Regions from separate parts of the Shinella sp. R2-11 genome, predicted to be linked through region 2. Evidence: predicted binding sites of a transcription regulator. Region 2 holds the regulator's gene; the other holds the start of a gene.
What was found. The regulator LexA, encoded in region 2, represses DNA repair genes until DNA is damaged. The targets are predictions, from matches to a motif close to TGTTCNNNNTGTGTTCNG.

Region 1: the regulator LexA is predicted to act here: its motif matches at 5,966-5,983, upstream of recA (recombinase RecA).

The regions. Positions count from the first base shown of each region.
Region 1 covers NZ_JBVAPC010000002.1:434,560-450,024, reverse strand. The annotation lists gene ACZ1A1_RS06880 (flagellar biosynthetic protein FliO) at 1-564, opposite strand, end outside; gene cckA (cell cycle histidine kinase CckA) at 860-3,469, shown strand; gene ACZ1A1_RS06870 (pseudouridine-5'-phosphate glycosidase) at 3,879-4,805, opposite strand; gene ACZ1A1_RS06865 (carbohydrate kinase family protein) at 4,863-5,810, opposite strand; gene recA (recombinase RecA) at 6,042-7,127, shown strand; gene alaS (alanine--tRNA ligase) at 7,487-10,147, shown strand; gene ACZ1A1_RS06850 (GGDEF domain-containing protein) at 10,257-11,486, shown strand; gene ACZ1A1_RS06845 (SulP family inorganic anion transporter) at 11,483-13,162, opposite strand; gene ACZ1A1_RS06840 (AraC family transcriptional regulator) at 13,345-14,208, shown strand; gene ACZ1A1_RS06835 (endonuclease/exonuclease/phosphatase family protein) at 14,248-15,051, opposite strand; gene sthA (Si-specific NAD(P)(+) transhydrogenase) at 15,078-15,465, opposite strand, start outside.
Region 2 covers NZ_JBVAPC010000002.1:288,204-303,668, forward strand. The annotation lists gene rseP (RIP metalloprotease RseP) at 1-634, shown strand, start outside; gene bamA (outer membrane protein assembly factor BamA) at 872-3,232, shown strand; gene lpxD (UDP-3-O-(3-hydroxymyristoyl)glucosamine N-acyltransferase) at 3,281-4,363, shown strand; gene fabZ (3-hydroxyacyl-ACP dehydratase FabZ) at 4,356-4,823, shown strand; gene lpxA (acyl-ACP--UDP-N-acetylglucosamine O-acyltransferase) at 4,820-5,635, shown strand; gene ACZ1A1_RS06150 (LpxI family protein) at 5,641-6,510, shown strand; gene lpxB (lipid-A-disaccharide synthase) at 6,516-7,694, shown strand; gene gltA (citrate synthase) at 7,726-9,015, opposite strand; gene ACZ1A1_RS06165 (ComEC/Rec2 family competence protein) at 9,322-11,793, shown strand; gene lexA (transcriptional repressor LexA) at 11,774-12,499, opposite strand; gene ACZ1A1_RS06175 (molybdopterin molybdotransferase MoeA) at 12,593-13,816, opposite strand; gene moaC (cyclic pyranopterin monophosphate synthase MoaC) at 13,816-14,310, opposite strand; gene trpC (indole-3-glycerol phosphate synthase TrpC) at 14,310-15,125, opposite strand; gene trpD (anthranilate phosphoribosyltransferase) at 15,134-15,465, opposite strand, start outside.

The DNA of each region.
Region 1 (15,465 bases), 150 kb from region 2:
CGGTTGCTGGACCGGGCGCGCGGGCAGGGCGCGGACGGCGGCATCCTCGTCGCCGGAATAGAGTACCTTGCTCATGGCCGAGACGCCTTCCGGCAGCGCGGCCGGCCGGCGCTCGGCGGCGAGGGGAACGGTTCCCGCGGCAGCGCCCGCCGTGGCGGAGCGGGCGGCGAGCGGGGTCTCCGCAGTCTTGGCGATTGTCTCCTGCACGGCGGGCGAGGGCTCGGCGCGCTGGGCCTTCTCGACCGGCTTTTCCGCGGTCGGGGCCGTTTCGGCGGAGGCGGAGACGATGCGGGATTCGATGACGATATCCGTCGGGCCGCCGATCATGACGAGATGCTCGACATCGTCGCGGCGCACCAGCACGAGGCGGCGGCGCGTATCGATCGCGGCGGCGTCCAGCACGGCAAGGCGCGGCGTCCGGTTGCGCCCGCCGCGAATGAAGGGCGAGGAGGGCCGGCCGCGGATGATCCACAGCACCAGCGCGAGGCAGAGAAGGCCGAGCAGCACCACCGCCGCGGCAATGGCGAATTTCATGCCGTTCTCTGCTAGGATCTCCTGGGGCATGGCGCAGTCACTCCTCGGTGGACGGGTTGCTTCGTCAAACTGACAGCATTTGACGGCTTTTTACGGGCTCGTACAAGCGCGGCACGCCGCTTGTCCAGCACCTATTGCCGTCGTCATCGCCGCCCAACTATGGCAGCATGCGGAAATTGCGAGGGTAAGGCCTCGAATATTCCCTGTGAATTCGCCGCCTTGCTTCCCTCGGGCGGCTTTTTGCGCTTCCCTCGGGCGGATAAACATGATTCTGGCATCGGGTCCGGCCACAGCGCAAGGCCGGACAGTTGCAGACGAGGGATTGATGACGACGATGAAGCGGCCGGACGAGGACAATGTGCCGATCGTGGACCGCGGCCTGCGGCCGGCGGTGGCGTTGCGCGTCGTGCTGCTCGCGCTCGTCCTGGCGGTGTCCGCCGGGGCCTTCATCCTCTTCAAGAACCAGCTCGACAACGAGATCGTGCTCGGCGTCCTCGGCGTGCTCGCCATGGCCGGAATCTTCTTCGTCGTTTCCGCGCTGATCGGCTTCATCGAGATCATGCCGCAGGCGAACGGCTCGGACGGGCTTGCGCGCACCTTCGTCGATTCGCATCCGGACGGCACGGTCGTCACCGACCGCAAGGGCCGCATCGTCTATGCCAACGCCGCCTATGGGGCGCTGACGGGGGCGAAGGGCGAGGCGGAGGTGCAGACGCTGGAAACGCTGCTGTCGCGCAACCGCGACGCCACCGAAGCGGTCTACCGCCTGACGAACGGTCTGCACGAGGGCAAGGAAGGGGCGGAGGAGTTCCGCGTCCAGAAGGCGCTCAACCCGTCTTCCGCCAACGGTTCGGGTGCCCATTGGTATCGCCTCAAGGCGCGCGTGCTGCCGAATTCCGGCAATGCCCGCCAGCCGCTCTATATCTGGCAGATTTCCGACATCACCTCCGAGCGGGACGACCAGGAGCGCTTCTTCAAGGAATTGCAGAACGCCATCGATTATCTCGACCACGCGCCTGCCGGCTTCTTCTCCGCCGGCCGCAAGGGCGAGATCGTCTATCTCAACGCCACGCTCGCCGAATGGCTCGGCATCGACCTGACGAAGTTCCATCCGGGCTCGCTTTCCATCGCCGATGTGGTGGCGGGCGAGGGGCTGGCGCTCATCCAGTCCGTGCAGGCCGAGCCGGGCCTCAAGCGCACCGAGACGCTCGACCTTGATCTGCGCAAGACCAACGGCCAGAGCCTGCCGGTGCGCATCGTGCACCGCGTCTCCTCCATGCGCGACGGCGCGCCGGGCGAGAGCCGCACCATCGTGCTGGCGCGCGAGGACGGGAGCCAGAACGACCAGTCCGCCTCCATCGCCTCGATGCGCTTCACGCGCTTCTTCAACAACACGCCGATGGCGATCGCCTCGGTGGACGGCGACGGGCGCATCCTGCGCACCAATGCGCCCTTCCTCAAGCTCTTCTCCGGCGTCGTCTCGCGCGACGACATCGACCGCGGCGCCAAGCTCGAAACCATCGTGCACGAGACGGATCGCCTGCGCCTGCAATCGGCGTTCGATGCGGCCAAGGACCGGCAGGGCGACATCCCGCCGCTCGATTCGCTGCATCCCGGCGACGACGGAAGGCATTTCCGCTTCTATGTGAACGCCGTCATCGACCAGAGCGACGAGACGCCGGAAGAGGCCGCCATCGTCTATGCCGTCGAGATCACCGAGCAGAAGGCGCTCGAGACGCAGATGGCGCAGACGCAGAAGATGAATGCGGTCGGCACGCTCGCCGGCGGCATCGCGCACGACTTCAACAACGTGCTGACGGCGATCCTGCTGTCCTCCGACCACCTGCTCCTGTCCGCGCGCCCGTCCGATGCGAGCTTCGCCGATCTCATGGAGATCAAGCGCAACGCCAACCGCGCCGCCGTGCTGGTGCGCCAGCTTCTCGCCTTCTCGCGCAAGCAGACGATGCGGCCGACCGTCCTGAACCTCACGGACGTCATCGGCGACCTGCGCATGCTCGTCGACCGGATGACCGGCACCAATGTCAAGATCGATGTCGAATACGGCCGGGACCTCTGGCCGGTGAAGACGGATCTCGGCCAGTTCGAGCAGGTGCTGATCAACCTTGCCGTCAATGCGCGCGACGCCATGCCGGAGGGCGGCACGATCACCTTCCGCACGCGCAATGTCGAGGCCGAGGAGGCCGCAGCTCGGAACCTGCGCGACCTGCCGCCCGGCGACTATGTGGAAGTAGAGGTCGCCGACCAGGGCACCGGCATTCCGCCCGAGATCATCGACAAGATCTTCGAGCCCTTCTTCACCACCAAGGAAGTCGGCAAGGGTACCGGCCTCGGCCTGTCGATGGTCTATGGCATCGTCAAGCAGTCCGGCGGCTACATCTATCTCGATTCCGAAGTCGGCAAGGGCACGATCTTCCGCATCCTCATGCCGCGCCATACCGAAGAGGCCGTGCCGGCCGCCGAGGCCGCCGCGACCTCGCAGTCCGGCGGGCAGCAGCCCGCGGCCGTCGCGGAGGCGCCGGAAAAGGAACCGCGCGACCTCACCGGCGACTCGGCCGTCGTCCTTCTCGTCGAGGACGAGGAGGCGGTGCGCCGCGGCGGCAAGCGCATGCTGGAAACGCGCGGCTACACGGTGCACGAGGCCGGTTCCGGCGTCGAGGCGCTCGACATCATGGAAGAGCTGAACGGCGCGGTCGACATCGTCGTCTCCGACGTCGTCATGCCGGAGATGGACGGCCCGTCGCTGTTGCGCGAACTGCGCAAGTCCTATCCGGACATGAAGTTCATCTTCGTCTCCGGCTACGCCGAGGACGCCTTCGCCCGCAACCTGCCCGCCGACGCCAAGTTCGGCTTCCTGCCGAAGCCGTTCTCGCTGAAGCAACTCGCCGAAGCTGTCAGGGAAATGCTGGACGCTTGAGGCTCTTCGAGGCAGGCGACACTTCGGGGCGGACGCGGTCGTCTTTCTGCCAGGAATCACAAGGTCGAAGCGTTATCTTCCCTACCGACATCGTCCTCGGCCTTGAGCCGAAGGTGAATGCGGCACTCCCGATTGTGGATGGTCGGGTCAAGCCCGACCATGACGATGGAAGAGGTGTGCGATGGGAAGGTTGACCTATCGGCTTCATCAGGAACCTTGCTGAAGGAACCTGCTAGAGAAGTCCTTCCGGGAAAACAGCCGCCCCACCCAATGACGTCATCCTCGGGCCTGACCCGAGGGATCCATGCGTCACCGTTAGCCTTGAGGTTCGGGGCAAGCCCAAGCATGACGAAGGAGGGGTGAAGGGTTTCTGTCAGAATGGCGGCCGGAAGAACCGGCCGCCTCTTTGTCAGTCGACCAGCGCCACGGCGATTTCCGCCGCAAGCCGCGCATTGTTTTCCACCAGCGCGATGTTCGTCTTCAGGCTGCGGCCGTCCGTCAGGTGGAAGAGGTTGTCGAGCAGGTACGGCGTCACGGCCTTGCCGGCGATCTCGTCGCGTTCGGCATTGTCGATCGCGCGGGCGATGTAGATTTCCATTTCGTCGCGCGGGATCTCGTCGGCCGCCGGAACGGGATTGGCGATCAGCATGCCGCCGTCGATGCCGAGCTGGTCGCGCACCTTCTGGAAGTTGGCGATGGCTGCCGGGCTGTTCAGCGTCAGCGGGCTCTTGAGGCCCGAATCGCGTGACCAGAAGGCCGGGAAGGTCGGGCTGTCATAGGTCACGACCGGCACGCCGCGGGTTTCCAGAACCTCCAGCGTCTTCGGAATGTCGAGGATCGCCTTGGCGCCGGCGCAGACGACGATGACGCCGGTGCGGCCCAGTTCCTCGAGATCGGCGGAAATGTCGAAGGTCTCTTCCGCGCCGCGGTGGACGCCGCCGATGCCGCCGGTGGCGAAGACCTTGATGCCGGCGCGGGCCGCGCCGATCATGGTGGCGGCGACGGTGGTGGCGCCGGTGCGGCGCTCGGCGATCGCGAAGGCGATGTCGGCGCGCGAGACCTTCAGGGCGCCCTTGGTCTGCGAGAGCGCTTCGAGCTCGGCGTCTTCGAGGCCGACATGCAGCACGCCGTCGATGACGGCGATGGTGGCGGGCACTGCGCCCTGTTCACGGATGATGCGCTCGACGCTGCGGGCCATGTCGAGATTGCCCGGATAGGGCATGCCGTGCGTGATGATCGTCGATTCGAGGGCGACGATGGGCGCGCTGCGTTCCTTCGCGGCAGCCACTTCGGCCGAATAGCGCATGGGCAGGAGAGGAGAGACGGGTCTGGTCATGCTGTTTCCTTGAGAGTCCTGGGAGGAATCTTGCTCTGGATTTCGAGCAAAAAAGTCTCATGACAGGATTTCAGCCTCCGGCACAAGAGAAAGTGCGTCCGAAAGGGCGGCTTGCGACATTTCTTCGGCCACAGCCAGGGGTGATCGAACGGTGATCGCCGCTGCCGCAACGCCGTGGCGTAGCGCCTCGCCGACCGTCGCGCCGCCCGTCCAGGCGTTGAGGAAACCGGAGGCGAGCGAATCGCCGGCACCGGTCACGTCGCCCAGAGCCGGGATGTCCGGCGGGATGACGAGCGCCGCGCCCGTTTCATCGAAGGCGACCACACCCCTGCCGCCGCGGGTCACGACGCCGGCGGAAAGCCCGGCGGCGTTGAGCGCCTTCGGCCAGTCGGCGGGGTCTTTCGGCGTCTCGCCCGTCAGCGTGCGGGCTTCCGCCTCATTCATGAAGAGGAAGGCGAGGGCGGAAAGGCTGTCCTGGAACCGCACCACCTTGGCCGGGGAAATGGCGATGCCGGCGACTGGAACGCCCGCCGCCTTCGCCGCCTCGGCCATGGCGGCCAGCGTCTCGCCCGGCAGGTTGGCATCGGTGAGGATGAGTGCAGCCGTGCCGATCGCCTCGCGCATCGCGCGCTGCTGCAGGCGGCGCGGCGAGAACAGCCGGTAGAGCTCCATGTCGGCAAGCGCGATGACGAGGTTTCCGTCGCGCTCGATGATGGCGGTATAGCTGGGCGTCGCGCGGTCGAGGAAGATGAAGGGCGTATCCTCCACACCGGCGGCGACCGCGGCGGCGGCAACGATATCGCCGTCGGAATCCCCGCCGCGCGGCGAAACGAGCCGCACCTTGTGGCCGAGCCGGGAAAGATTGCGCGCCGCATTGAAGGCGCCGCCGCCCGCTTCCACGAACCATGCGCCCGGATTGCTCGCGCCAGGCGCCGTCTCGCCGGCGATGCGTCCGCGCCTGTCCACATGGGCGCCGCCCATCACCAGTATCGTCCTGTCCGTCATGGTCTTCCTTCGCATCCCGCCGATTCGGCTATGGCAGCCTCGCCAGGCGGTGAGTCTTCTTTTGTTCCTGCAAGGCGCTCATCCACCTGAAATGAAAATAGAACACGGTCAAGATTTCCAAAATTATTCAATGGGATGAATATATCTTGCGAAACGAGAACAAAGAGTGTACATAGCTTTCATCGGCGGCTTCGTTGCCTGTCTTGCTTCAATAACCTAAAGGTGGACCAAATGGCACAGAACACTTTGCGGCTCGTAGAGGATAAAACAGTGGATAAAAGCAAGGCACTCGAAGCGGCTCTCTCTCAGATCGAGCGCTCCTTCGGCAAGGGCTCCATCATGAAGCTCGGCGGAAAGGACAGCGTCATCGAGGTCGAGACCGTTTCGACGGGCTCCCTCAGCCTCGACGTCGCGCTCGGCATTGGCGGCCTGCCGAAGGGGCGCATCATCGAGATCTACGGTCCGGAAAGCTCGGGCAAGACGACGCTGGCGCTGCAGACCATCGCGGAAGCACAGAAGAAGGGCGGCATCTGCGCCTTCGTCGACGCCGAACACGCGCTCGATCCGGTCTATGCCCGCAAGCTCGGCGTGGACCTCGAAAACCTGCTGATCTCGCAGCCCGATACCGGCGAACAGGCGCTTGAGATCACCGACACGCTGGTGCGCTCCGGCGCCATCGACGTGCTGGTCGTCGACTCGGTCGCCGCGCTCACGCCGCGCGCCGAAATCGAGGGCGAGATGGGGGAAAGCCTGCCGGGCCTCCAGGCACGTCTCATGAGCCAGGCGCTGCGCAAGCTGACGGCCTCGATCTCCAAGTCCAACACGATGGTCATCTTCATCAACCAGATCCGCATGAAGATCGGCGTCGTCTACGGTTCGCCGGAAGTGACGACGGGCGGCAACGCGCTGAAGTTCTACGCTTCCGTCCGCCTCGACATCCGCCGCATCGGCGCGGTCAAGGAGCGCGACGAGGTCATCGGCAACCAGACCCGCGTCAAGGTCGTCAAGAACAAGATGGCCCCGCCCTTCAAGCAGGTCGAGTTCGACATCATGTATGGCGAGGGCGTCTCCAAGACGGGCGAGCTCATCGACCTCGGCGTCAAGGCCGGCATCGTCGAGAAGTCGGGCGCCTGGTTCTCCTACAACAGCCAGCGTCTCGGCCAGGGCCGCGAGAACGCCAAGACGTTCCTGCGCGACAATCCGGATCTCGCCCGAGAGATCGAGATGACGCTGCGCCAGAATGCCGGCCTGATCGCCGACCGCTTCCTGGAAAACGGCGGCCCGGACCCGAACGACGGCGATGACGGCGAGCCCTGATCGCCCCGGCGCCGCGTGCGCCTGCGCATGACGCGGATCGGTCTGCGATTGCGCCCCATGCGGAACGATAATCCGGAAACCGGCCTCTTCTTCGTGAAAGGCCGGTTTTTTGGTGTCTGGACAGGGAAGGGTGCGGGCGATAAAAGCCATCAATTCTCGCGCGCGCCCGCGGTTTACGGCCTTTCCCGGGAAAGGCGGCCGGCGTGTGCAGTTTCGACGGAACTGGCGGATGGAGAGCCTCGCAAGGGGCTTCCGGCGGGCACTCCGGCCGGCGGGGCGGTTTCGCGTCTGCCGAATATGACATTGGGTGGATGATGCGCAGCCTGCGGGGCAGGCGGCGCCAAGATGAAGGACGCGACATGAGCGGCGTGAATGAGATCCGGTCGACTTTCCTCGACTATTTCCGCAGGGAAGGCCACGAGGTCGTCTCGTCGAGCCCGCTCGTGCCGCGCAACGACCCGACCCTGATGTTCACCAATGCCGGCATGGTGCAGTTCAAGAACGTCTTCACCGGCTTGGAGTCGCGTCCCTATTCCACGGCGGTCACCGCGCAGAAATGCGTGCGCGCCGGCGGCAAGCACAACGACCTCGACAATGTCGGCTATACCGCGCGCCACCACACCTTCTTCGAGATGCTCGGCAACTTCTCCTTCGGCGACTACTTCAAGGAGCGCGCCATCGAGCTTGCCTGGAACCTGATCACCAAGGAATTCGGCATCGACAAGAGCCGGCTGCTCGTCACCGTCTACCATACGGACGACCAGGCCTTCGACCTCTGGAAGAAGATCGCCGGCTTTTCCGACGACCGCATCATCCGCATCCCGACCAGCGACAATTTCTGGGCGATGGGCGATACCGGCCCATGCGGCCCCTGTTCGGAGATCTTCTACGATCATGGCGATCATATCTGGGGCGGCCCGCCCGGTTCGCCGGAAGAGGACGGCGACCGCTTCATCGAGATCTGGAACCTCGTCTTCATGCAGTTCGAGCAGATCACGAAGGAAGAGCGCCTCGACCTGCCGCGTCCGTCCATCGACACCGGCATGGGCCTGGAGCGCATCGCCGCGCTGCTGCAGGGCAAGCATGACAACTACGATATCGACCTCTTCCGCGCGCTGATCGACGCCTCCGTCGAGGCGACCGGCGTTCCGGCGGAAGGCGAGGCCCGCGCCAGCCACCGTGTCATCGCCGACCACCTGCGCTCCTCCGCCTTCCTGATCGCCGACGGCGTCCTGCCGGCCAAGGACGGCCGCGGCTATGTGCTGCGCCGCATCATGCGCCGCGCCATGCGTCACGCGCAGCTTCTCGGCGCGAAAGAGCCGCTGATGTGGAAGCTGCTGCCGACGCTGGTCAGCGAGATGGGCCGCGCCTATCCGGAGTTGCAGCGCGCCGAAGCGCTGATCTCCGAGACACTGAAGCTGGAGGAAACCCGTTTCCGCACCACGCTGGAGCGCGGCCTGAACCTCCTCTCCGACGCCACCAACACGCTGCACAAGGGCGACATGCTGGACGGCGAGACCGCCTTCAAGCTTTATGACACCTATGGCTTCCCGCTCGATCTGACGCAGGACGCGTTGCGCGCTCGCGAGATCGGTGTCGATCTTTCCGGCTTCACGGACGCCATGGAGCGCCAGAAGGCAGAGGCCCGCTCGCATTGGGCCGGTTCGGGCGACAAGGCGACGGAAACGATCTGGTTCGAGCTGAAGGAAAAGTTCGGTGCGAGCGAATTCCTCGGCTATGACACCGAGACCGCCGAGGGCGTCGTCCAGGCGATCGTGCGTGACGGCAAGGCGGTCGAAACCGCCAATGCCGGCGAGCAGGTACAGCTCGTCATCAACCAGACGCCGTTCTACGGCGAATCCGGTGGCCAGATGGGCGATACCGGCACGATCTCCGCCGACAACGCCAAGCTCACCGTTTCGGATACGCAGAAGAAGGGCGAAGGCCTCTTCGTGCATGTCGCGACCGTCGCCGAAGGCGCGCTCAAGGTCGGCGATGCGGTTGCCCTGACCGTCGACCATGCCCGCCGCTCGCGCCTTCGCGCCAACCATTCGGCAACGCATCTCCTGCACGAGGCGCTGCGCGAAGTGCTCGGCACCCATGTCGCCCAGAAGGGCTCGCTGGTCGCGCCCGAGCGCCTGCGCTTCGACGTCTCGCATCCCAAGCCCATGACGGCCGAGGAACTGCGCGTCATCGAGGACATGGCGAACGAGATCATCGTGCAGAATTCGCCGGTCACCACCCGCCTGATGACGGTGGACGACGCGATCGCCGAGGGCGCCATGGCGCTCTTCGGCGAGAAATACGGCGATGAGGTCCGTGTCGTCTCCATGGGCACAGGCATCCGCGGCGCCAAGGCCAACCGGCCCTATTCGGTCGAGCTGTGCGGCGGCACGCATGTCTCCTCCACGGGCGAGATCGGCCTCGTGCGCATCCTTTCCGACAGCGCCGTCGGCTCGGGCGTGCGCCGTCTCGAAGCGCTGACCGGGGAATCTGCCCGCGCCTATCTCGCCGAGCAGGACGAGCGCGTGAAGGCGCTCGCCAACGCGCTCAAGGCCCAGCCGGGCGAGGTTCTCTCCCGTGTCGAGGCGCTGGTCGACGAACGCCGCAAGCTGGAGCGCGAATTGACGGAAGCCAAGAAGAAGCTGGCGCTCTCCGGCGGCTCTGCCGGCGGCGACGACGGCATGCGCGAGGTTGCCGGCGTGAAATATCTCGGCAAGGTGGTCACCGGCGTCGAGCCGAAGGACCTCAAGAGCCTCGCGGACGAAGGCAAGAAGAGCCTCGGCTCGGGCGTCGTCACCTTCGTCGGCGTCTCGCCCGACGGCAAGGCGAGCGCCGTGGTCGCCGTGACGGAAGACCTCACCGGCCGCTTCAGCGCCGTCGATCTCGTCCGCCGCGCCTCCGAGGCGCTCGGCGGCAAGGGCGGCGGCGGCCGTCCGGACATGGCGCAGGCCGGCGGGCCGGATGGTTCGAGGGCCGGCGATGCGGTCGAGGCCGTCGCTGCGGCGCTGGCCGGCTAAACGTTCCTTTTTACTCCACAATCCATCGAACGGCGGGCCTTGGCCCGCCGTTTCGTTTGCGAAGTCTTCAAGGTTTGCACCTAGCATTCCGGCGTGTGGAGTGCCCATATTGATTGAAGACGTTATCAGCATCTCGACCTTGATGATCTGTACCTTCCTGTCGACCATGGTCGTCGGGATTTTCATGCTGCAGGTCTGGCTTACCGACCGGCGCCATGCGGCGGCCGGCTACTGGTGCATGTCCATGTGGGTGGGTTCGGCCTGCACGCTGCTCTTCGCGTTGCGGCCCATCGGCCTTCCGGTCCTGACCGTCGGCCTCGGCAATGCGTTCGCCGCTTTCGGCTACGCGTTCATGTGGGCCGGTTTCCGGGTCTTCGACCGCCGGTCCGCCAGTCTTCTGGTCGTGCTGGCCGGGCCGCTGCTCTGGACCGCAGCCTATCTCGGTTTCGATGCGGTGGCGAGCAATGTCAACAACCGCATCATCCTGTCCTCGATCATCATCGCCGGCTATTCGGGCGCCATCGGTATCGATATCTGGCGCGGCCGCAGGACCGAGCGGCTGCCGACCCGCTCCATCGCTGCGCTTTTCTTCGTGACGCATGGCCTGATCTATTTCCTGCGCGTGCCGCTGGCGATCTTCTTCCCGGCGCCGCTCGCCGACGGAACGGCGCATTCGGCCTGGTTCGCCATCTTCTCGCTGGAGCTCTTCGCCCATACGATCCTGGCGGCCGTCGCCATGCTGGTGCTGATCAAGGAGCGCGGCGAGGCGATCTATCGCCAGGCCTCGCGCACCGACGCGCTGACCGGTATCGCCAATCGCGGCTCGTTCCTGGAGGATGTGCGGCTGCATCTTTCCGGCAAGGGCGAGGGCACGCTGATGATCTTCGACCTCGACCGGTTCAAGGCGATCAACGATACCTATGGCCATGTCGCGGGCGATGCGGTGCTGAAGCGCTTTTCCGCCCGGGTTTCCTCCTGGCTGGACGAGGGCATGCTGTTCTGCCGGTTCGGCGGCGAGGAATTCGCGCTTTTCGCGCCTGGGCAGGGCGCCGAACGGGTAGAACCCTTCGCCGAAGCGCTCCGCCGCGAGATCGCCGCCATGTCGGTGACCTGCGAGGGGCGCGAGATCGGCGTTTCGGTCAGCATCGGCCTTGCCGATGTGGCGGCCTTCGGCGCGGATTTCGACCGCCTGCATTCGGCGGCCGACAGCGCGCTCTATGCTGCCAAGGAAGCGGGGCGCAACCGGGTGATGCTCGCCCGGCCCGGCGGAAACCTTACCGCGCTTGCCGAGCGCATGCGGATTTCCCCTGAGCAGAGTGGTATTTCCATAGCCGGCTAATTTTCCGCCGGCCTGCCGGCGATTTCCGCCAGGGCGGCATTGGCTGTCGCGGTATAGGTGACGCGCGGGGCGTGCAGTTCATGGGCCTCCAGCAGCCGCCGCATGTCCGGTTTCAGCCCCGCGATGAAGACGCGGACGCCCGCGCGGTCGGCCTTGCGCACCAGCCCTTCGATGACGCTGGCGGCGGTGGAATCGAGCAGCGGAACGTCGGTGCAGTCGAGCACGAAATTGCGCCGCTGGTCGGCGATGCGGTCGAGCACGGAGCCGACGCTGGCGGCCGCGCCGAAGAAGAACACGCCGCTGATGCGATAGACGACCGTATCCGGGTCGTCCGCCACGACCGGCCGCTCGGGCAGGCCGCTGTCCTCGCCGGCCTCCTCGATGGCGCGCACGAGGCGCGGCACGGTTTCCTCCCGGATATCCACCGCCTTGCCCATGCGGTCGATGAAGAGCACGGCGCCGAGCAGGAAGCCGACGACGATGCCTTCGGTGAGATCGCGGAAGACGACGAGGAGGAAGGTCACGACGAGCACCGCCGCATCGCCGCGCGACGAGCGGAAGAGTGCGCCGATGGCCGGGCGTTCGATCATGTTGAAGGAGACGACCGCGAGCACGCCGGCAAGGGCGGCGAGCGGAATGTAGCTGGCGAGCGGCGCGGCGAGGAGCATGAAGATGAGCAGGAAGAGGGCATGCAGCATGCCGGAGACCGGGCTGGTGGCGCCGGAGCGGACATTCGTCGCCGTGCGGGCGATGGTGCCGGTCACGCAGATGCCGCCGAAGAGCGCCGAGCCGACATTGGCGAAGCCCTGCGCGACGAGCTCCATGCTGGAGCGATGCCGCCGGCCCGTCATGCCGTCGGCGACGACGGCGGAGAGCAGCGATTCGATCGCACCGAGCAGGGCGAAGGCGACCGCATCGGGCAGCACGGCGACGACGAGGTCGGGCGAGAAGGAGGGCAGAGCCGGAACAGGCAGGCTGCGCGGGATGCCGCCGAAGCGGGTGCCGATGGTATCCGCCGGCAGGGCGAGGAGCGCGGTCGCGGCCGAGGCGACGGCGACCGCGATGAGAAGGTTCGGCCAGGAGGGGCGGAAGCGGCGCAGAAGCAGGATGACCGCGATGGTGAGCCCCGCAACACCGAAGGCGGCGAGGTTGAAGGTGGGCCGCGCGGCCCAGAGGGCGGCGAGCTTCTCGATGAACGGTCCCGGTTCGCGGCCTTCGAGCTTCAGCCCCAGCAGCTCGCCGATCTGGCTGGAGAAGATGATGATGGCGATGCCGGCCGTGAAGCCGACCGTCACCGGATAGGGGATGAACTTGATGTATTTGCCGAGCCGGAGATAGCCGGCGATGGCCAGAATGATGCCGGAGAGGAAGGTGGCGAGCAGCAGGCCCTCGACCCCGTGCCGGGCGGCGGTTGCCGAGACCAGCACGATGAAGGCGCCCGCCGGCCCGCCCACCTGGAAGCGGCTGCCGCCGAGCGCGGAGACGAGGAAGCCGCCGACGATGGCGGTGTAGAGGCCGCGGTCGGGCGTGACGCCCGAGGCGATGGCGATCGCCATGGAAAGCGGCAGGGCGACGATCGCCACGGTGAGGCCGGCAAGCGCATCGGCGCGCAGACGCGCGGGGCTGTAGCCCTCCGCGAAAACGCTGGCGAGCTTCGGCATCAATGTATCGGTCATGGGAGCCTCGAAAGGCCGGTGGATTGGGGGAAAGGGGCCGGCGAGGGCATCTCACGCCGAGTCGCCCGATTTTGCAATAACGGAAGGCAAGGCTATGCGAAAATTGCAAGGCAAGACAGAAGCGCAGGATTTGTGAAATTGCTTCGTGCTTGGTTCAATGCGTTCCGGCGAGAGGAAACAGCATGAGCGAGAACGAGATCTGGGCGGCCTATGAAAAACGCCTGCTGCGGGTTTCGGCCTATATCCACGAACATCTGGACGAGGATCTTGACCTCGACCGGCTTTCCGAGATCGCCTGCCTTTCCGCCCATCACTGGCACCGCGTCTACCGGGCCGTGCACAACGAGACGCTGGCGGCGACCGTGCGCCGGCTGCGTCTCCATCGTGCGGCGGGCGATCTGGTGCGCAGCGAGCGCTCCGTCCGGGACATCGCCGTGCGATGGGGCTATCCCAACCTGCAATCCTTCACGCGCACCTTCGCGGCCGCCTATGGCATGCCGCCGGCGCGCTACCGCAGGGAGGGTTCCCATCGCGCCTATGCCCCCGAAAGCGACGAGGAGTCTTCGCGCATGTTCGACGTCACCATCCGCACCCTTGCCGGGCAGCCGCTGCTCGCCGTTCCCCATGCCGGATCCTATATGGGTATCGGCAAGGCCTTCGAGGCGCTTTACGGCACGCTCTTTTCCCGCAACCTCTTCCGGCCGGACATGCGCATGATCGGCGTCTTCCTCGACGATCCCGATCTGGTGGCGGAAGAAAAGCTGCGCTCCTTCGCCTGCGTTACCGCTGACGAGAATATCCCCGTCGAGCCGCCCCTGACGCGGCGCGTCCTGGCGGGCGGGGACTATGCCGTACTGCGCCATCAGGGGCCCTATGCGAATATGGGCGCGGCCTATCGGTGGCTCTACGGCACATGGCTGCCCGGCTCCGGCCGCTCGATCCGCGACGAGGTGATGTTCGAGCTATATCTCAACAATCCCCGCGAGGTGCCGCCGAACGAGTTGCTGACGGAAATCTGCCTGCCGCTACAGCCGGTTGCCGTCTAGTTGAGACATGCTCGGGTCGTTCCCAAAGCGGCCCGACCGTCAATCGACAGTCAGCAGCAGCGCCCTGTGGTCGGAAACCTCCGGTGTTTCCACCACGGTGAAATCCGAGACAGGCACGGCCGCATTCACCAGCATGTAGTCCGCATGGCGGCCGGGCTTGGTGTAGTGCGACGTGCGCGTGTCGGTGAAGCCGCGCGTGGTGACGAGATCGGTGAGGCCGAGGCGCGAGAGGGTCTGGAAGGTGCGGCTTTCGGGAAGCACGTTGAAATCGCCGCAGAGGATAAGGCCTTCTTCCCGCCGATGAAGGCGCTGGATGAGGGCCGTGAGGGCTTCGGCCTGCGCAGCGCGGCTCGCCGTGTCGCCCTTGCCGTCGATCTCGCGAAGCCCGTGAAACTGCACGACGGAAAGCGGGCGGTCCGCCTTGTAGTCGTAGAGCCGGAAGGCATGGGCGTTGCGGGCGCGGGGATGGGCGCCGAAGCCGTGCGGAGAGAAGGCGCCGTGCACGAAATCGAGTGCCTGGCCGATGACGGCGATGTCCTGCCGGATGAAGGTGGCGAGGCCGAATTCCTGGTGGCAGGGGCGGTCGCCATCCATCAGCCCGCCGCGGGCGGTCGGGGCGAAGAAGCCGTCGTGACCGGGCAGGACGGCGGCGATCTCGCGGTAGAGATTGGCGCGCTGCTGAAGCTCCATAGCGCCGTCGCGATAGGTCAGCCATTCGGAACGGGCGGCGACGGCGCGCGGCACCTCCTGCAGGCAATAGATATCGGCGTCGACGGCGGCGAGATAGTCGAGGAGCGGCGCATGCAGCATCCCGCCCCAGACATTCAGCGACAGGATCCTCATGCGCGCCGCTCCTTCCCGGCAAGTGGTCAGCCGGTCTGGGACAGGTCGCCCATGCGGTTCCAGGCGTCGAGGCCGGCGATCTTGTAGGCTTCGGCGAGCGTCGGATAGTTGAAGGTGTTCTCGACGAAATATTCGACGGTGCCCTTCAGGTTCAAGACGGCCTGGCCGATATGGACGAGCTCGGTGGCGTTCTCGCCGACGATATGCACGCCGAGCAGGCGGCGGGTCTTCAGCGAGAAGATCATCTTCAGCAGGCCGGAATCGAGGCCCATGATGTGGCCGCGCGAGGTCTCGCGGAAGCGCGCCATGCCGCATTCATAGGGAATGCCGCGCTCCTTCACCTCTTCCTCGGTGAGGCCGCAGGTGGAGATTTCCGGCACGGCATAGATGCCGTAGGGGAAATATTTCGGCGGC
Region 2 (15,465 bases):
TCTTCTCGTCGCGCTGGACGGAATGCCCGTCACCACCTTCGATGACGTCCGCCGCTATGTCAGCGTGCGTCCCGAGCTCAAGATCACAGTCACCGTGCGGCGCGCCGGCGCGGACCTCGACCTGCCGATGGTGCCCAAGCGCACCGAGATCACCGACCAGTTCGGCAACAAGGTCGAGCTGGGCCTGATCGGCATCGTCACCAACCAGGAGGCCGGCAATTTCCGGATCGTGGAGTACGGGCCGATCGAGGCGGTCGGGCAGGGCGTCGTGCAGAGCTGGCATATCGTGACGGGCACGTTCGACTACATCTCGAACCTTCTGACGGGGCGCATGAAGGCCGATCAGCTCGGCGGGCCGATCCGCGTGGCGCAGGCTTCCGGCCAGATGGCGACGCTCGGTGTTGCCGCATTGCTGCAGCTTGCCGCGGTCCTCTCTGTTTCCATTGGACTTTTGAACCTGATGCCCGTGCCGGTACTTGATGGCGGCCACCTGATGTTCTATGCGGTGGAGGCTGTCCGAGGCAGGCCTGTCGGCCCCGGGGCGCAGGAGATCGCATTCCGCATCGGCATGGCGCTGGTGCTCATGCTGATGGTCTTTGCGACCTGGAACGACATATCCATGCTGCTCGGATGAGGAGCCGGCATTGCCGGACGGGATTGGAATCAAGGGGAGCCGCATCGTCGAGGCAGTCGCGCTAACGGTCTGTTTACCGTGTTCAAAAGCAATTAGTGGCCTTCGGGCCACGGTTTGAATTGAAGTAAACAGAAATTAACGCGTGACCTTGCTTGTATGGCAAAAGCGGTTAAAACGGCAAACGTGTCCGGAATCGGGCATGCCTGCCGGGCGATGAAACGAAGGTAAGTTGTGAAGATGAAAGCTGGTTCAAACTTTTTGAACGCCGTGTCTGCCGTTGCACTGTCGGCGAGTCTGGTTGTCACGGGCGGCTCTGTTGCCACGCTGGTTTCTGCCACTGCTGCCCAGGCGGCCGTCGTCCGGAACATTCAGGTTCAGGGTGCCGATCGCGTCAGCGCCGAAACGGTCAAGGCGAACCTTGCGATCAAGCCCGGCAAGGCCTTCTCCAATGCCGACATCGACGACTCGGTGCGCCGCCTCTATGCGACCGGTTACTTCTCGGATGTTCGGATCTCGGTTTCCGGCGGCACGCTTGTCGTGGTCGTCAATGAAAACCAGTTGATCAACGAAGTCGTCATCAACGGCAACCGCAAGATCAAGGACGACAAGCTGCAGGGCGTCATCCGCTCGCGCTCGCTCGGCCCGTACAACGAGACGACGATCGAGGCCGACAAGCAGGCGATCCGCGATGCCTATGCTGCGATCGGCCGTAGCGACGCCACCGTCACGACGCAGACCTATCCGCTCGGCAACGGTCGCGTGAACCTTGCCTTCGTCGTCGATGAAGGCGATCGCACGAAGATCTCGCAGATCAATTTCGTCGGCAACCAGGCCTACAGCAATGGCCGCCTGCGTTCCGTCATCCTGACCAAGAAGTCGAACTTCCTGTCGTTCCTGACCCGCAAGGACGTCTATAGCGAGGAAAAGCTGCGCGCCGACGAAGAGGCGCTGCGCCAGTTCTACTTCAACAACGGCTATGCCGACTTCCGCGTCGTTTCCTCGGAAGCCAACCTCGACGAGGCTTCGAACGAATATGTCGTGACCTTCACGGTCGAGGAAGGCCAGCGCTACAACTTCGGCGACGTGAACGTCGAATCGACGGTCGAAGGCCTCGACTCCGACGAGCTGAAGGGTCTCATCGAATCCCGTCCGGGCAAAATCTACCGCGCCAAGGACGTCCAGGAGACGATGTCCGAAATCTCGCAGCGCGTCGCCGCGAAGGGCTATCCGTTCGCCCGCGTCACGCCGCGCGGCAACCGTGACCTCGGCAATGGCACGATCGCCGTCGACTACCTCGTCGACCAGGGCGAGCGCGCCTATGTCGAGCGCATCGAGATCCGCGGCAACACCCGCACGCGCGACTACGTCATCCGCCGCGAGTTCGATATCGGTGAAGGCGATGCCTTCAACCAGGAAGTCGTCACGCGCGCCAAGCGCCGCCTCGAGGCTCTCGGCTACTTCTCTACCGTCAACATCACGACGGCACCCGGCAGCGAAGCCGACCGTGTCGTCCTGATCGTCGACGTTCAGGACCAGTCGACCGGTTCGTTCGGCATCGGCGCCGGTTACGAGACGGGCAGCAAGGGTGGCTTCAAGCTCGAAGCCTCCATCGAAGAAAAGAACTTCCTCGGTCGCGGCCAGTATATTCGCCTCGCTGCCGGCGGCGGCAAGGACTCGCGTGACTACAGCCTGTCCTTCACGGAGCCGTATTTCCTCGGCTATCGCCTTGCCGCAGGCTTCGATGTCTTCAAGAACGAGGATGACAGTGAAGATTTCTACAATGTCGATTCGACCGGCTTTTCTCTGCGTGTAACGGCGCCGATCACAGAAGATTTGTCGACGACGTTCAAGTACAATTATACGCAACTGAAGTACAAAACCGCTCTCGATAGGACTGATCCTCTTGATTTGGCGAAGCTCTCGACGCCTTATTGGGATGTTATCCGTGATGACCCTTGGGTTCGTTCCTCGATCTCGCACACTTTGACCTTCGACACGATCGATGATCGCACGTTGCCGCGCGACGGTATCTTTGCGCAGGTTACGCAGGAGTTTGCCGGTCTCGGTGGAGATTCGGATTACTACAAGATTTCTGGTAAGGCTCGTTACTTCCACACAATCCTGGAAGACGCCGATGTCGTCGGCTCGCTTGCGGTTAGTGGTGGACATGTATGGGGTACGGGCAACGGTGGTAGCCTGAACGTGTTCGATCAGTTCAACCTGTCGGCCTCGGAGCTGCGCGGCTTTGAATCCAATGGCATCGGTCCGCGGGCGACCGCGACGGGTGACGCGCTCGGTGGTACGACCTACTTCACGGCCTCTGCTGAAGCATCTTTCCCGCTGCCGTTGGTCCCGCGTGATTCGGGCTTCCGTGGCGCGATCTTCGCAGATGCCGGTACGCTCTATGGCAACAAGACGAGGACTCTTGCCGGCGATCTCGTCAAGGGCACCGACATGAGCCTGCGCGCCTCCGTCGGCGCCAGCATCATCTGGGCTTCTCCGTTCGGTCCGCTGCGGTTCGACTACGCGGTTCCGATCAAGAAGGAAGAGTTCGACGAGGTCCAGCGCTTCAAGTTCGGCATCGCGACCCAGTTCTGACGTATCGCGTCCAGAACCGTGAGACCATGAACGTTCTGGAGTGCCACGATGGAGCATAACTGGTTCTTTCCGCCCCATGACGGCATTCGTCTGGGAGACCTGGCGGTAACGCTTGGGGCGGAGCTTGCCGATGCTGCGCATGCCGATCGTGTCGTGCGCAGTGTATCGCCCGTCGGTCGGGCGAAGGACGGCGATCTCTGCTATATCCTTTCCCGCAAGATGCGCGCCGAGCTCGAGACGAGCGAGGCGACGGCGATCCTTTGCGATCGCGCGCTGGTTTCGCTGATACCGGCGCATATCGCCGTTCTGGTATCCACGCGCCCGCATACCGCTTTCGCCATCGCCGGTGAGCTGCTGCACCCGGCCGCCATGCGTCCGGAGGCGATGACCTCGGCTGCGGGCGGCGTTGCCGCCGGCGCCTATGTCGATCCGACGGCGCGGCTTGAGCCCGACGTGACGGTCGAGCCCATGGCGGTGATCGGCAAGGGAGCGGAGATCGGCGAGGGCACGCAGATCGGGCCGGGCGCCATCATCGGGCCGGGTGTCAGGATCGGTCGCAACTGTACGATTGCCGCCGGTGCGACCGTGCAGTGCGCGCTCGTCGGCAACAATGTCATCATCCATCCCGGCGCCCGCATCGGCCAGGACGGCTTCGGCTATGCGCCGGGCCTCAAGCCGGGCATGATCAAGATCGTCCAGATCGGCCGCGTCATCATCCAGGACCATGTCGAGATCGGCGCGAACACGACGATCGACCGCGGCACGATGGACGACACGGTGATCGGCGAGGGCACCAAGATCGACAACCAGGTCCAGGTCGGCCACAATGTGCGCATCGGCCGGCATTGCGGCATCGTCAGCAAGGTCGGCATTGCCGGCAGCACGCGGATCGGCGACGGCGTGATGATCGGCGGCGCCTCAGGCATCAACGGCCATATCAGCATCGGCGACGGCGTGCAGATCGCCGCGATGAGCGGCGTGGTGGGCGATATTCCCCCCGGCGAGAAATATGGCGGCATTCCCGCGCGTCCCATGCGCGATTTCCTGCGCGACGTGGCGGAGATGGCCATGCGCGCCAATGCCCGTGAAAAGGGCGCCCGTGAAAAGAAGAAGGGTGGCAAGGATGAGTGACGAGACCAAGACAACGCTCGGCGTGGCCGACCTGCGCGAGATCCTGAAGCTTCTTCCCCATCGCTATCCTTTTCTGATGGTCGACAAGATCATCGAGATCGACGGTGACGATTCGGCGATCGGCATCAAGAACGTCACGGTGAACGAGCCCCATTTCATGGGCCATTTCCCCGACCATCCGATCATGCCGGGCGTGCTGCTCGTCGAGGGCATGGCCCAGACAGCCGGCGCGATCTGCGCCCGCAAGGCCGGTACCGGCTCGAACCTCGTCTACTTCATGACGATCGACAATGCCCGCTTCCGCAGGCCGGTCGTGCCGGGGGACCGCGTGGAATTCCACGTCACCAAGCAGAAGCAGCGCGGCAATATCTGGAAGTTTCACTGCGACGCAAAAGTTGATGGGCAACTTGCCGCCGAAGCTGATATCGGCGCGATGATCGTGAAAAAGGAAGATGCCTGAAAATGATTGCCGCCAGTGCGAAGATCCATCCGCTCTCCGTCGTAGAGGACGGGGCGGTCATCGGTGAGAACGTCGTCGTCGGTCCCTTCTGCCATGTCGGGTCCAAGGCCGTTCTCAAGGATGATGTGGAGCTTCTGACGCATGTGGTGGTGACGGGACGCACCGTCATCGGCCGCGGCACGCGCATCTTCCCCAATGCCGTCATCGGCGGTGATCCGCAGAGCGTGCATCACGACGGCGCCGAGACGACGCTCGATGTGGGCGAGATGTGCGTGATCCGCGAAGGCGTGACGATGAATGCCGGCACCACCGAAGGCGGTGGCAGGACGATCGTCGGCAATCACAATCTCTTCCTCGCCAATTCGCATGTCGCGCACGACTGCATTCTCGGCGACCACATCATCCTGTCGAACAACGTCATGCTGGCGGGCCATGTGAAGGTCGAGGATCGCGTCATTCTCGGCGGCGGCTCGGCGGTGCACCAGTTCACCCGCATCGGCCGCCAGGCCTTCATCGGTGGCCTTTCGGCCGTGTCCTACGACGTCATCCCCTATGGCATGCTGAACGGCAATCCCGGAATCCTGGGCGGCCTCAATGTCGTCGGCATGGCGCGTGCGGGCATGGAAAAGGCGACGATCCACGAGGTCCGCCGCGCCTTCAAGCAGATTTTCGAGGGCGAGGGCTCCATCCGCGTCAATGCGGCGGCCATCCGCGATGAATACGCGAACAGCGTTCCCGTCATGCAGATCCTCGATTTCATCGCGGCCGAAAGCGACCGCGCGCTTTCTTCTCCCAACCGGGGCAAGGGCTGAGCGGCATGGCTGAGAGCCGGCCCGAAGCGCGCGACCGGCTGGCCATCATCGCCGGCGGCGGCATGCTGCCGCGCTATGTCGCGGATGCGGCCCGCGCGCGGGGGGAAAGCCCCTATATCCTCGCTCTCACCAACGAATCGGGCGAGGACTGGTCGGGCTTCGACCATGAGGTCATTTCCATCGGGAACTATGCCGGCATCGGCAATGCCTTTCGCCGGCACGGCATCGGCCGCGCCGTGCTGTCGGGCTGGGTGCGTCGCCGGCCGGAATGGCGCGATATCCATGCCCCCTTCAAGGCGCTGCTCGCCGTGCCGTCCGTGGTCCGCACGCTGCTGAAGGGCGGTGACGACGCCGTTCTGAAGATGGTCATCCGGCTGATCGAGTCGGAAGGTGTGCGGGTCGTCGGCGCGCATGAAATCGTGCCCGATCTTCTCGGCAGCGAGGGGCCGCTCGGCGGCATTAAGCCGGATGCGGCGGCCGAGGCGGACATCACGGCCGCGGCCATGGCTGCGCTGGCGCTCGGCCGGCTCGATGTTGGGCAGGGCGCCGTTGCCGTCGGCGGCCGCGTGGTGGCCCTGGAAGGCGCCGAGGGCACGGACGGCATGCTGGAACGCGTGGCGCAGCTTCGCGCCGCCGGGCGTATTTCGCAGCGCCGCAGGGGCGTTCTCGTCAAGCTCTGCAAGCCGGGGCAGGATCTGAGGGCCGACCTGCCGTCGATCGGCCTCGAAACGCTGCGGCGGGCGAAGGAGGCGGGACTTGCCGGCATCGCCGTCGAGGCGGGCCGCTCGCTGATCCTGGAACGCGAGGCGCTTGTCGCGGAGGCGGATGCCGGCGGTCTCTTCGTGACGGGCATCCTGCCGGAAAGATCGGAGTGAAGGCAATGACCGCAGAAACGATCAAGGTCGGCGTCATCGCCGGGGAAGTTTCCGGAGACCTTCTCGGCGGCGACCTGATCGCGGCGCTGCGCACGGCCCATGGCGGCAGGATCGAGCTCGTCGGCGTCGGCGGGGAGGCGCTGGAGCGTCAGGGGCTGAAATCGCTGTTCGATTTCTCCGAGCTCTCCATCATGGGCATTTCGCAGGTGCTGAAGCGCCTGCCGTCGCTGCTGCGCCGCATCCGCCAGACGGCGGACGCGCTTATCGCAGCCCGGCCGGATCTGCTGGTCATCATCGACAGCCCGGATTTCACCCATCGTGTCGCACGGCGCGTGCGCAAGGCCTTGCCGGATCTTCCGGTGGTCAACTATGTCTGCCCCAGCGTCTGGGCTTGGAAGGAAGAGCGGGCGCCGCGCATGCGCGCCTATGTCGACCGCGTGCTGGCGCTGCTGCCTTTCGAGCCGGCGGCGATGGAGCGGCTCGGCGGCCCGGCCACCACCTATGTCGGCCACCGGCTGATCGGCGACGCGGATGTCCAGCGGGTGCGCGCGGCGCGCCTTGGGCGGAGTACCGGCGAGACCGGCGGGGAGACCTGCCTGCTGCTGCCCGGCTCGCGCAGCACGGAGATCAGCCGGCTGCTGCCGGTCTTCGGGCAGATGGCGGCGGAGCTTTCAACGCGGCACGCCGGCATGCGCTTTCTCCTGCCCACCGTGCCGCGGCAGGAAGCGCTGGTCCGGCGCCTGACGGCGGACTGGCCGAACCCGCCGCAGATCACAATAACGACGGAAGAGAAGTGGCGGGCCTTCGCCGACGCCGATGCGGCGATCGCCGCATCGGGAACGGTCATCCTGGAGCTCGCGCTTGCCCGCGTGCCGGTCGTCTCCACCTACCGCTTCGACTGGATCGCCAATATCTTCCTGCGCAGGGTGAAGGTCTGGACGGCCGCCATTCCCAACCTCATCGCCGACTATGCCGTCGTGCCGGAATATCTCAACGAGCAGGTGCGTCCGGGCGTCCTGACGCGCTGGTTCGAGCGGCTTTCCGCCGACACGACGGAGCGGCGCGCCATGCTCGAAGGCTACGACCTCGTCCACGCGCGCATGCAGACGGAGCGGTCGCCCGGAGAGACCGGCGCGGCGGTGATCCTCGATCTTCTCGCAACAAAAAAGCCCGGTCGAACCTAACCGGGCTTTTTTTGTCTGGGTTTCGCTGCGATCAGCGCTTGGAGACCGGCACGTAGTCGCGCTTGGGTTCGCCGATATAGAGCTGGCGCGGACGGCCGATGCGCTGTTCCGGGTCCTCGATCATCTCGTTCCACTGGGCGATCCAGCCGACCGTGCGGGCGAGGGCGAAGAGCACCGTGAACATGGTGGTGGGGAAGCCGAGCGCCTTCAGCGTGATGCCGGAATAGAAGTCGATGTTCGGATAGAGCTTCTTCTCGACGAAGTAGTCGTCCGTCAGCGCGATGCGCTCGAGCTCCATCGCGACTTCCAGCATCGGGTCGTCCTTGATGCCGAGCTCGCCGAGAACCTCGTGCGTCGTCTTCTGCATGATGCGGGCGCGCGGGTCGTAGTTCTTGTAGACGCGGTGGCCGAAGCCCATCAGGCGGAACGGGTCGTTCTTGTCCTTGGCCTTGGCGATATATTCCGGGATTCGGTCCACGGAACCGATTTCGGCCAGCATGTTGAGCGCCGCTTCGTTCGCACCGCCATGGGCAGGGCCCCAGAGGCAGGCGATGCCGGCCGCGATACAGGCAAAGGGATTGGCGCCCGAGGAGCCGGCGAGGCGAACGGTCGAGGTCGAGGCGTTCTGCTCGTGGTCGGCATGCAGGATGAAGATGCGGTCCATCGCGCGCGAGAGAACCGGGTTCGCGGTGTATTCCTCGCACGGAACGGCAAAGCACATGCGCAGGAAGTTCGACGCATAGTCGAGGTCGTTCTTCGGGTAAACGAAGGGCTGGCCGATATGGTACTTGAAGGCCATGGCGGCAATGGTCGGCATCTTGGCGATCATGCGCAGCGAAGCGACCATGCGCTGGTGCGGATCGGTGATGTCGGTCGAGTCGTGGTAGAAGGCCGAGAGCGCGCCGACGACGCCGCACATGACGGCCATCGGGTGGGCGTCGCGGCGGAAGCCGGTGAAGAACTTCGACATCTGCTCGTGCACCATGGTGTGGTGCGTGACGCGGTAGTCGAAATCGTCCTTCTGCGCCTTGGTCGGCAGTTCGCCGTAGAGCAGCAGGTAGCAGACCTCGAGGAAGTCGCCGTGCTCGGCGAGCTGCTCGATCGGGTAGCCGCGGTGCAGCAGCACGCCTTCGTCACCGTCGATATAGGTGATCTTCGATTCGCAGGATGCCGTGGAGGTGAAACCGGGGTCGTAGGTGAAGGTACCGGTATTCTTGTACAGCGTGCCGATGTCGATCACATCGGGGCCGATCGTACCGGACCGGGTGGGCAATTCGACTGACTTGCCACCGACCGATACATCCGCGCTTGTTCCTGTCATAACGATCCTCCGTTGTTTCCGATGGTGGCACGAGGCCTGTGCCGACCCATGAACATGCTCGTTTTGCTAGCCCATTCCACCGCCTCTGCCAAGCACGACGAAAGGTAAATTGTGCATTGCGGAAACAGGCTTTCCGGCAACGCAATATCTACCCTTTCCATGAAGTTGCAAGCAACTTTTGAGGGTGCTTTTCGGATTATGGAGGGAGCATCCTTTCTGTCTGGCTTAGCATTTTGCAAGCCTACTGCCGATTGAAGATTTCCCTGTTCGATTGCATGATGGGCGAGGGGAAGCGGGGCCGATGCCATGGCCGAGGGGAAAGTCGCGGAACGGAAGGAGACGCCGGAGGTCTATGCCTTTCGGTTGGCCGTCGACGACGGCGCCTTGCCGGGTCCGGCGGCGGAAAGGCCACGCCTTCGTCTGCGGCTTGCTTCCTTCTTCCGAAAGATGCGCCGGCTTCTGGCGGAACTGGGCGGCGAGCGGGCCGTCACGGAAGCCTTCGCTGCCGAGCGGGCCTATGGGCACTTCTTCCTCTTCGTTCCCGTCTTTCTCGGAATAGGGGCGGCGCTCTGGTATGTTGCTGCAACCGATCCGCCGCTGCATGCCATGGTCCTTTCGGCCTGCGTCACGATCTGGCCCGCCTGGCGGCTGCGGCATCGGGAGGATTGGGCGGCGCTTGCCGCCGCGGCCGCCTTCCTCATCCCCACGGGCATGCTCTTCGCGGCCATCGAAAGCGCCCGGCTCGACACGGTCATGCTGGATGCGCCGGTGACGACGGATGTCGTCGGCCGGGTGCTGTCGCGCGAGAGCGACGAGCGCGGCGCGATCCGCTATCGCATCGCGGTCGAAGCCACCCGCGATCCGGCGTTGAAGCGCGCGCCCGGCGTCGTGACCATGCTGGCGCGGATGAAGCATGCACCGGTCCCGATCGGCAGCGGCATCGAGGGGCGGGGGCGGATCAGTCCGCCGTCGGGGCCGGCGCTTGTCGGCCTCAACGATTTCGCTTTCGATGCCTATTTTGCCGGCAACGGCGCCGTCGGCTATTTCTATCGCGCGCCGGTCGCCTTGGCGGGCGGCGAGGCCGGATGGGACGTCAGGATCCTGCAGGAGATCGCGATCTGGCGGGACAACCTCACCGAGCATATTCGGGGCCGTATCGGCGGCGATGCGGGGGCGATCGCCGCGGCGCTGGTGACGGCCGAGCAGCGGGCGATCAGCCCGGATACGGTGGAGGCGCTGCGGCAGGCCGGGCTTGCCCATGTGCTCGCCATTTCCGGCCTCAACATGGTGCTCGCCGCCGGCACCTTCCTCGTCGGCGCGCGCATGGCGATGGCGCTCGTTCCGGGCTTTGCCGAGCGCTATCCGGCAAAGAAGATCGCCGCCGTCGGGGCGCTTGTCATGGTGACGCTCTATATCCTCGTCTCGGGCGGCGCCATCTCGGCGGTACGCTCGTGGATCATGATCTGCGTGATGCTCATCGCCGTGCTTTTCGGCCGCTCGGCGATCAGCCTGCGCAATGTGGCGATCTCGGCGATCCTCATCCTGGCGGTGACGCCCTCGGCCGTCACCAATCCGGGTTTCCAGATGTCCTATGCGGCAACGCTCGGCCTCGTGGCGGGCTATGCGGCCTGGCGCGAGCGGCCGGTCCGGCGTGAGAGCCGGGGAGGGCCGTTCCAGCTCTTCGGTGGTTCGGTCGGGCGTTTCCTCGGCGGACTGCTTCTCTCCTCGATGATCGGCAGCCTTTCCACGCTGATCTATTCCATCGGCCATTTCCATCGCATTCCCGCCTACGGGCTCGCCGGAAACCTGCTCGCCATGCCGGTGATCAGCGCCATCGTCATGCCGTTCGGCATGATGGCGGTGCTGCTCATGCCCTTCGGGCTCGACGCCATTCCCTTCGCCATCATGGGCAAGGGCATAGACTGGATGATCGCGCTGTCGAAATGGGTGGCCGGCTGGGAAGGGGAGATCGTCATCGGCCGCATCCCGCCGCTCGCCTTCCTGCTGATCGGCGTCGGCGGCGGCCTGCTCTGCATCCTGCGCACGCGGCTGCGCCATGCCGGAACGGCGCTCGTCCTCGTCGGGATCGGCGTTGCCTGCTGGCCGGAGGGACGCCCGCACCCGGAGGTGCTGGTATCGGAGGACGGCCGCCTCGTCGCCTTCCTCAGCGAGGGCAAGGTGGCAGCAAACCGCACGCGCCCGCCAGGCTTCATCTACGACCAGTGGCGAAGGGCACTCCGGCTCGGTGAGCTCGTGAAACCGGACATGCGGACGACCGCTGGCCTGACGATCGAACAGGTGAAAGAAGAACCGGCCGATACGTCACCGCAAAGGCGCCCGCGCCGGAAGGCCGACCGCGGGAAGGCGGAGGCCGCCTTGATCGCGGCGCTGGAGATGGCCGAACGGAAAAACGGCTTCGTCTGCGAAAGGAAAGCCTTCTGCGCCGCCGTCTCGCCGAGCGGCTGGCGGATCGTTACACTGGAGGACACCGCCTTCCTGGGGCTTGCCTGCGACGGGGCCGACCTCGTCGTCGTGCCCTTCGCCCTCCGGCTCGATGCCTGCCGCTCTGGTGCAAGGCTCGTCACCGCGCGGCACCTGAGGAGGACCGGCGCCCTCGAAATCCGGCCGGCGGCGGATTTAGGCTCCGAGGCGCTCGGCGATGCGGAGTTCGCGGGAGCCGTCGAAACGCTCGACCGCCCCTGGTCCCGGCACCGCACCTACGACTGGCGCACCGACCGTTTCGAAACGGACGCGCCGCTCAGTGATAGCGGCGAATAAGGCCGACCAGCTTGCCCTGGACCTTGACGCGGTCGGGGCCGAAGATGCGGGTCTCGTAGGCGGGATTGGCGGCTTCGAGCGCGATGGAGGCGCCCTTGCGGCGGAAGCGTTTCAGCGTCGCCTCCTCGTCGTCGACCAGCGCCACGATGATCTCGCCCGGATTGGCGCTGGTGGTGCTGCGGATGATGACCGTGTCGCCGTCCAGAATGCCGGCCTCGATCATCGAATCGCCCTTGACCTCCAGCGCATAGTGATCGCCGTTGCCGATCATCTCGGCCGGGACGGTGACGTCATGCGTGTTGTTCTGGATGGCGGAGATCGGTACGCCGGCGGCGATGCGGCCCATGACGGGCACCGAGACGGAAGAGGCCATCTCGGCCTGCGGCGCGGTGCGCTGTGGCGGGGCGGCGGCCGGCGCGGGCTGCTTGCCGCGGCTGCCTTCGATGACGGCGGGGGAAAAGCCGCGCCGGGGCTGGAGGCTGGGCGAATAGGCTTCCGGCAGCTTGATGACCTCGAGCGCCCGGGCCCGGTTCGGCAGCCGGCGGATGAAGCCGCGTTCCTCGAGCGCCGTGATAAGGCGATGGATGCCGGACTTGGAGGCAAGGTCCAGCGCATCCTTCATCTCGTCGAAGGACGGCGGAATGCCCGATTCCTTCATACGCTCATGGATGAACAGCAGGAGTTCCTGTTGTTTGCGCGTCAGCATGGCATCCCCATCGAGAATCGTGAAACAAATCCAGAACAGACACTATCTGTTCCATATGTGTTCCGCAAGGGGCCGCTGAAACAATAATGCCGCTCAGGCTGCGGGCTCGCGCAGGAGGAGGACGTCGCAGGGGGTGCCGGCGTTAGCGGCGGGCGCGTGCGGCGCGCGGATCAGCAGCCCTTCGGATTCGGCGAAGATCTTCATCATCGAGGAATCCTGCTTGTCAAAGGGTGTGACGAGGAGCTCGCCGGCCGGGCCGCGGGCGATGCGGGCGCGGACATAGTCCTGCCGATGGTCGTTCTCGCGGAGCGGCACGGCGGCGATCGCCTCGTGCCGGCGGCTCTTCGGCAGCAGGTGGGCGAGGCGGCGGACCAGCGGCTCCAGGAAGAGCAGCGAGCAGACCATGCTGGAGACGGGATTGCCGGGCAGGCCGACGAACTGAACCGGGCCGAGCCGGCCGACCATCAGCGGCTTTCCGGGCCGCATGGCGATGCGCCAGAAATCGAGCTCCATGCCGGCCTCGCCGAGCACCGGCTGGACGAGGTCGAAATCGCCGACGGAGGCGCCGCCCAGCGTCACCAGCACGTCGATGTCGAGCGACAGGGCATTGCGCACCGCTTCGAGGATAGCCTGCTTGTCGTCGCCGACAATGCCGAGATCGACGATCTCCGCGCCGGCCTCGCGGGCGATAGCCGAGACGCCGTAGGTGTTGGAGGCGATGATCTGGCTTGCGCCGGGGGATGCGCCGGGCGGCACGAGCTCGTCGCCGGTCGCCAGGACCGCGACGCGCGGGCGGGCATAGACGGCCAGCGCCGCATGGTTCATCGCGGCGGCGACGGTCAGGCGGCCGGGATCGAGCACGTCGCCGGCGTGCAGCACGATATCGCCTTCGAAGAAATCCTGGCCCCGCGGGCGGATATGGCGGCCCTTCGGCGTGAGGAAGGTGGTGCGGATGCGGCCGTCTTCCAGCCGTTCCGCGTCTTCCTGCAGGAGAACCGTGTCAGCGAAAGCGGGCAAGGGGGCGCCGGTGAAGATGCGCACGGCCTCGCCCGGACCTGCCGTTCCCTCGAAGGCATGGCCGGCGGCGGAGGTGCCGGCGATCTTGAGGACGGAACCGAGTTCGGCGATGTCCTCATGGCGGACGGCATAGCCGTCCATGGCGGAATTGTCGAAAGGCGGCTGGGTGAGGCGGGCGGCGACGTCCTCGGCGAGCACACGGCCCGCGGCCTCGTGGAGGCGCACCGTCTCCGTCCGTTGCACGGGCCTTGCCGCGGAAAGCAGGCGGCCGAGGGCATCGGAAACGGGCAGGAGGGACATCATGCGTCTCCGCGCTTGTAGTCGCCGGAGCGGCCGCCGGATTTTTCGCGCAGGCGCACGCCGCCGATCTCCATCTCCCGGTCGGCGGCCTTGGCCATGTCGTAGATGGTGAGGCAGGCGACGCTGACGGCCGTCAGCGCCTCCATCTCGACGCCGGTGCGGCCGGTGAGCTTCGCCATTGCCTCGATGCGCAGGCCCGGAAGCGTGCGGTCCTCGCGAATGTCCACGGCGACCTTTGTCAGCATCAGCGGGTGGCAGAGGGGAATGAGGTTCGACGTCTGCTTGGCGGCCATGATGCCGGCAAGACGCGCCGTGCCGATCACGTCGCCCTTCTTCGCGTCACCCTTGAGGATGAGGTCGAGCGTCGCCGGGGCCATGCGCACGAAGCCTTCGGCGACGGCGACGCGCACCGTCTCGGCCTTGTCGCCGACATCCACCATGTTGGCCTCGCCGGAAGCGTCGATATGGGTGAGTGTCCGGCCGTCCCCGGCCATCATTCGGCCGCCAGCATGCCGGCCTTGCCGGTGAGGAGCGCGCGCGTGGCGGCGGTCACGTCGTCCTTGCGCATCAGGCTTTCGCCGACGAGGAAGGTGGAGATGCCGACCTTGCCGAGGCGCTCGCAGTCGGCATGGGTGAAGATGCCGCTTTCGCCGACGAGCAGCCGGTCTTCCGGCACCATGCCGGCGAGCTTTTCCGAAACGGCGAGATCCACCTCGAAGGTGCGCAGGTTCCGGTTGTTGACGCCGACGAGCTTGGATTTCAGCTTGAGCGCGCGCTCCATCTCCGCTTCGTCATGCACCTCGATCAGCACGTCCATGCCGAGCGAGAAGGCGGCGTCCTCCAGCATCTTCGCGGCATCGTCGCTGAGCGAGGCCATGATGATGAGGATGCAGTCCGCGCCCCAGGCGCGCGCTTCCAGCACCTGGTAGCTGTCGAACATGAAATCCTTGCGCAGAGCGGGCAGGGCGCAGGCCTGACGGGCGGCCGTCAGGAATTCCGGGGCGCCCTCAAAGCTCGGCGTGTCGGTGAGCACGGAAAGACAAGCCGCGCCGCCGGCCTCATAGGCCCTGGCGAGCGCCGGCGGATCGAAATCCGGCCGGATGAGGCCCTTGGAGGGGCTTGCCTTCTTGATCTCGGCGATGAGGCCGAAGCGGCCTTCGGCCTTCCGGTCCCTGAGGCTTGCGAAGAAGCCGCGCGGCGGCTCCTGGTCGCGGATGCGGGCGCGAAGCTCGGCAGGGGCGACGCGCGCCTTGGCGGCGGCGATCTCCTCCAGCTTGTAGGCTTCGATCTTCTTGAGGATGTCGGTCATGGCCAATCCTACTCCGCCTGTCCCTCGTTGGAAACCGTAACGAGACGTTCCAGCGCGGCGCTGGCGCGGCCGCTTTCCAGCGATTGCGTGGCGAGCTTCATGCCCTCCGCCAGCGTCTCCGCCTTGCCGGCAATGACCAGCGAAGCGGCGGCATTGGCGAGCGAGATGTCCCGGTAGGGCATGTGCGCGCCGCCCAGCACCGAGAGGAGGGCGGCGGCATTGTGCATGCCGTCGCCGCCGCGAAGGTCGTCGAGCTTGACCTGCGAAAGGCGGAAATCGGCGGGCGTCAGCTCGAAGGTGCGGATCTTGCCGTTTTCGAGGGCGGCGACCTGCGTGGTGC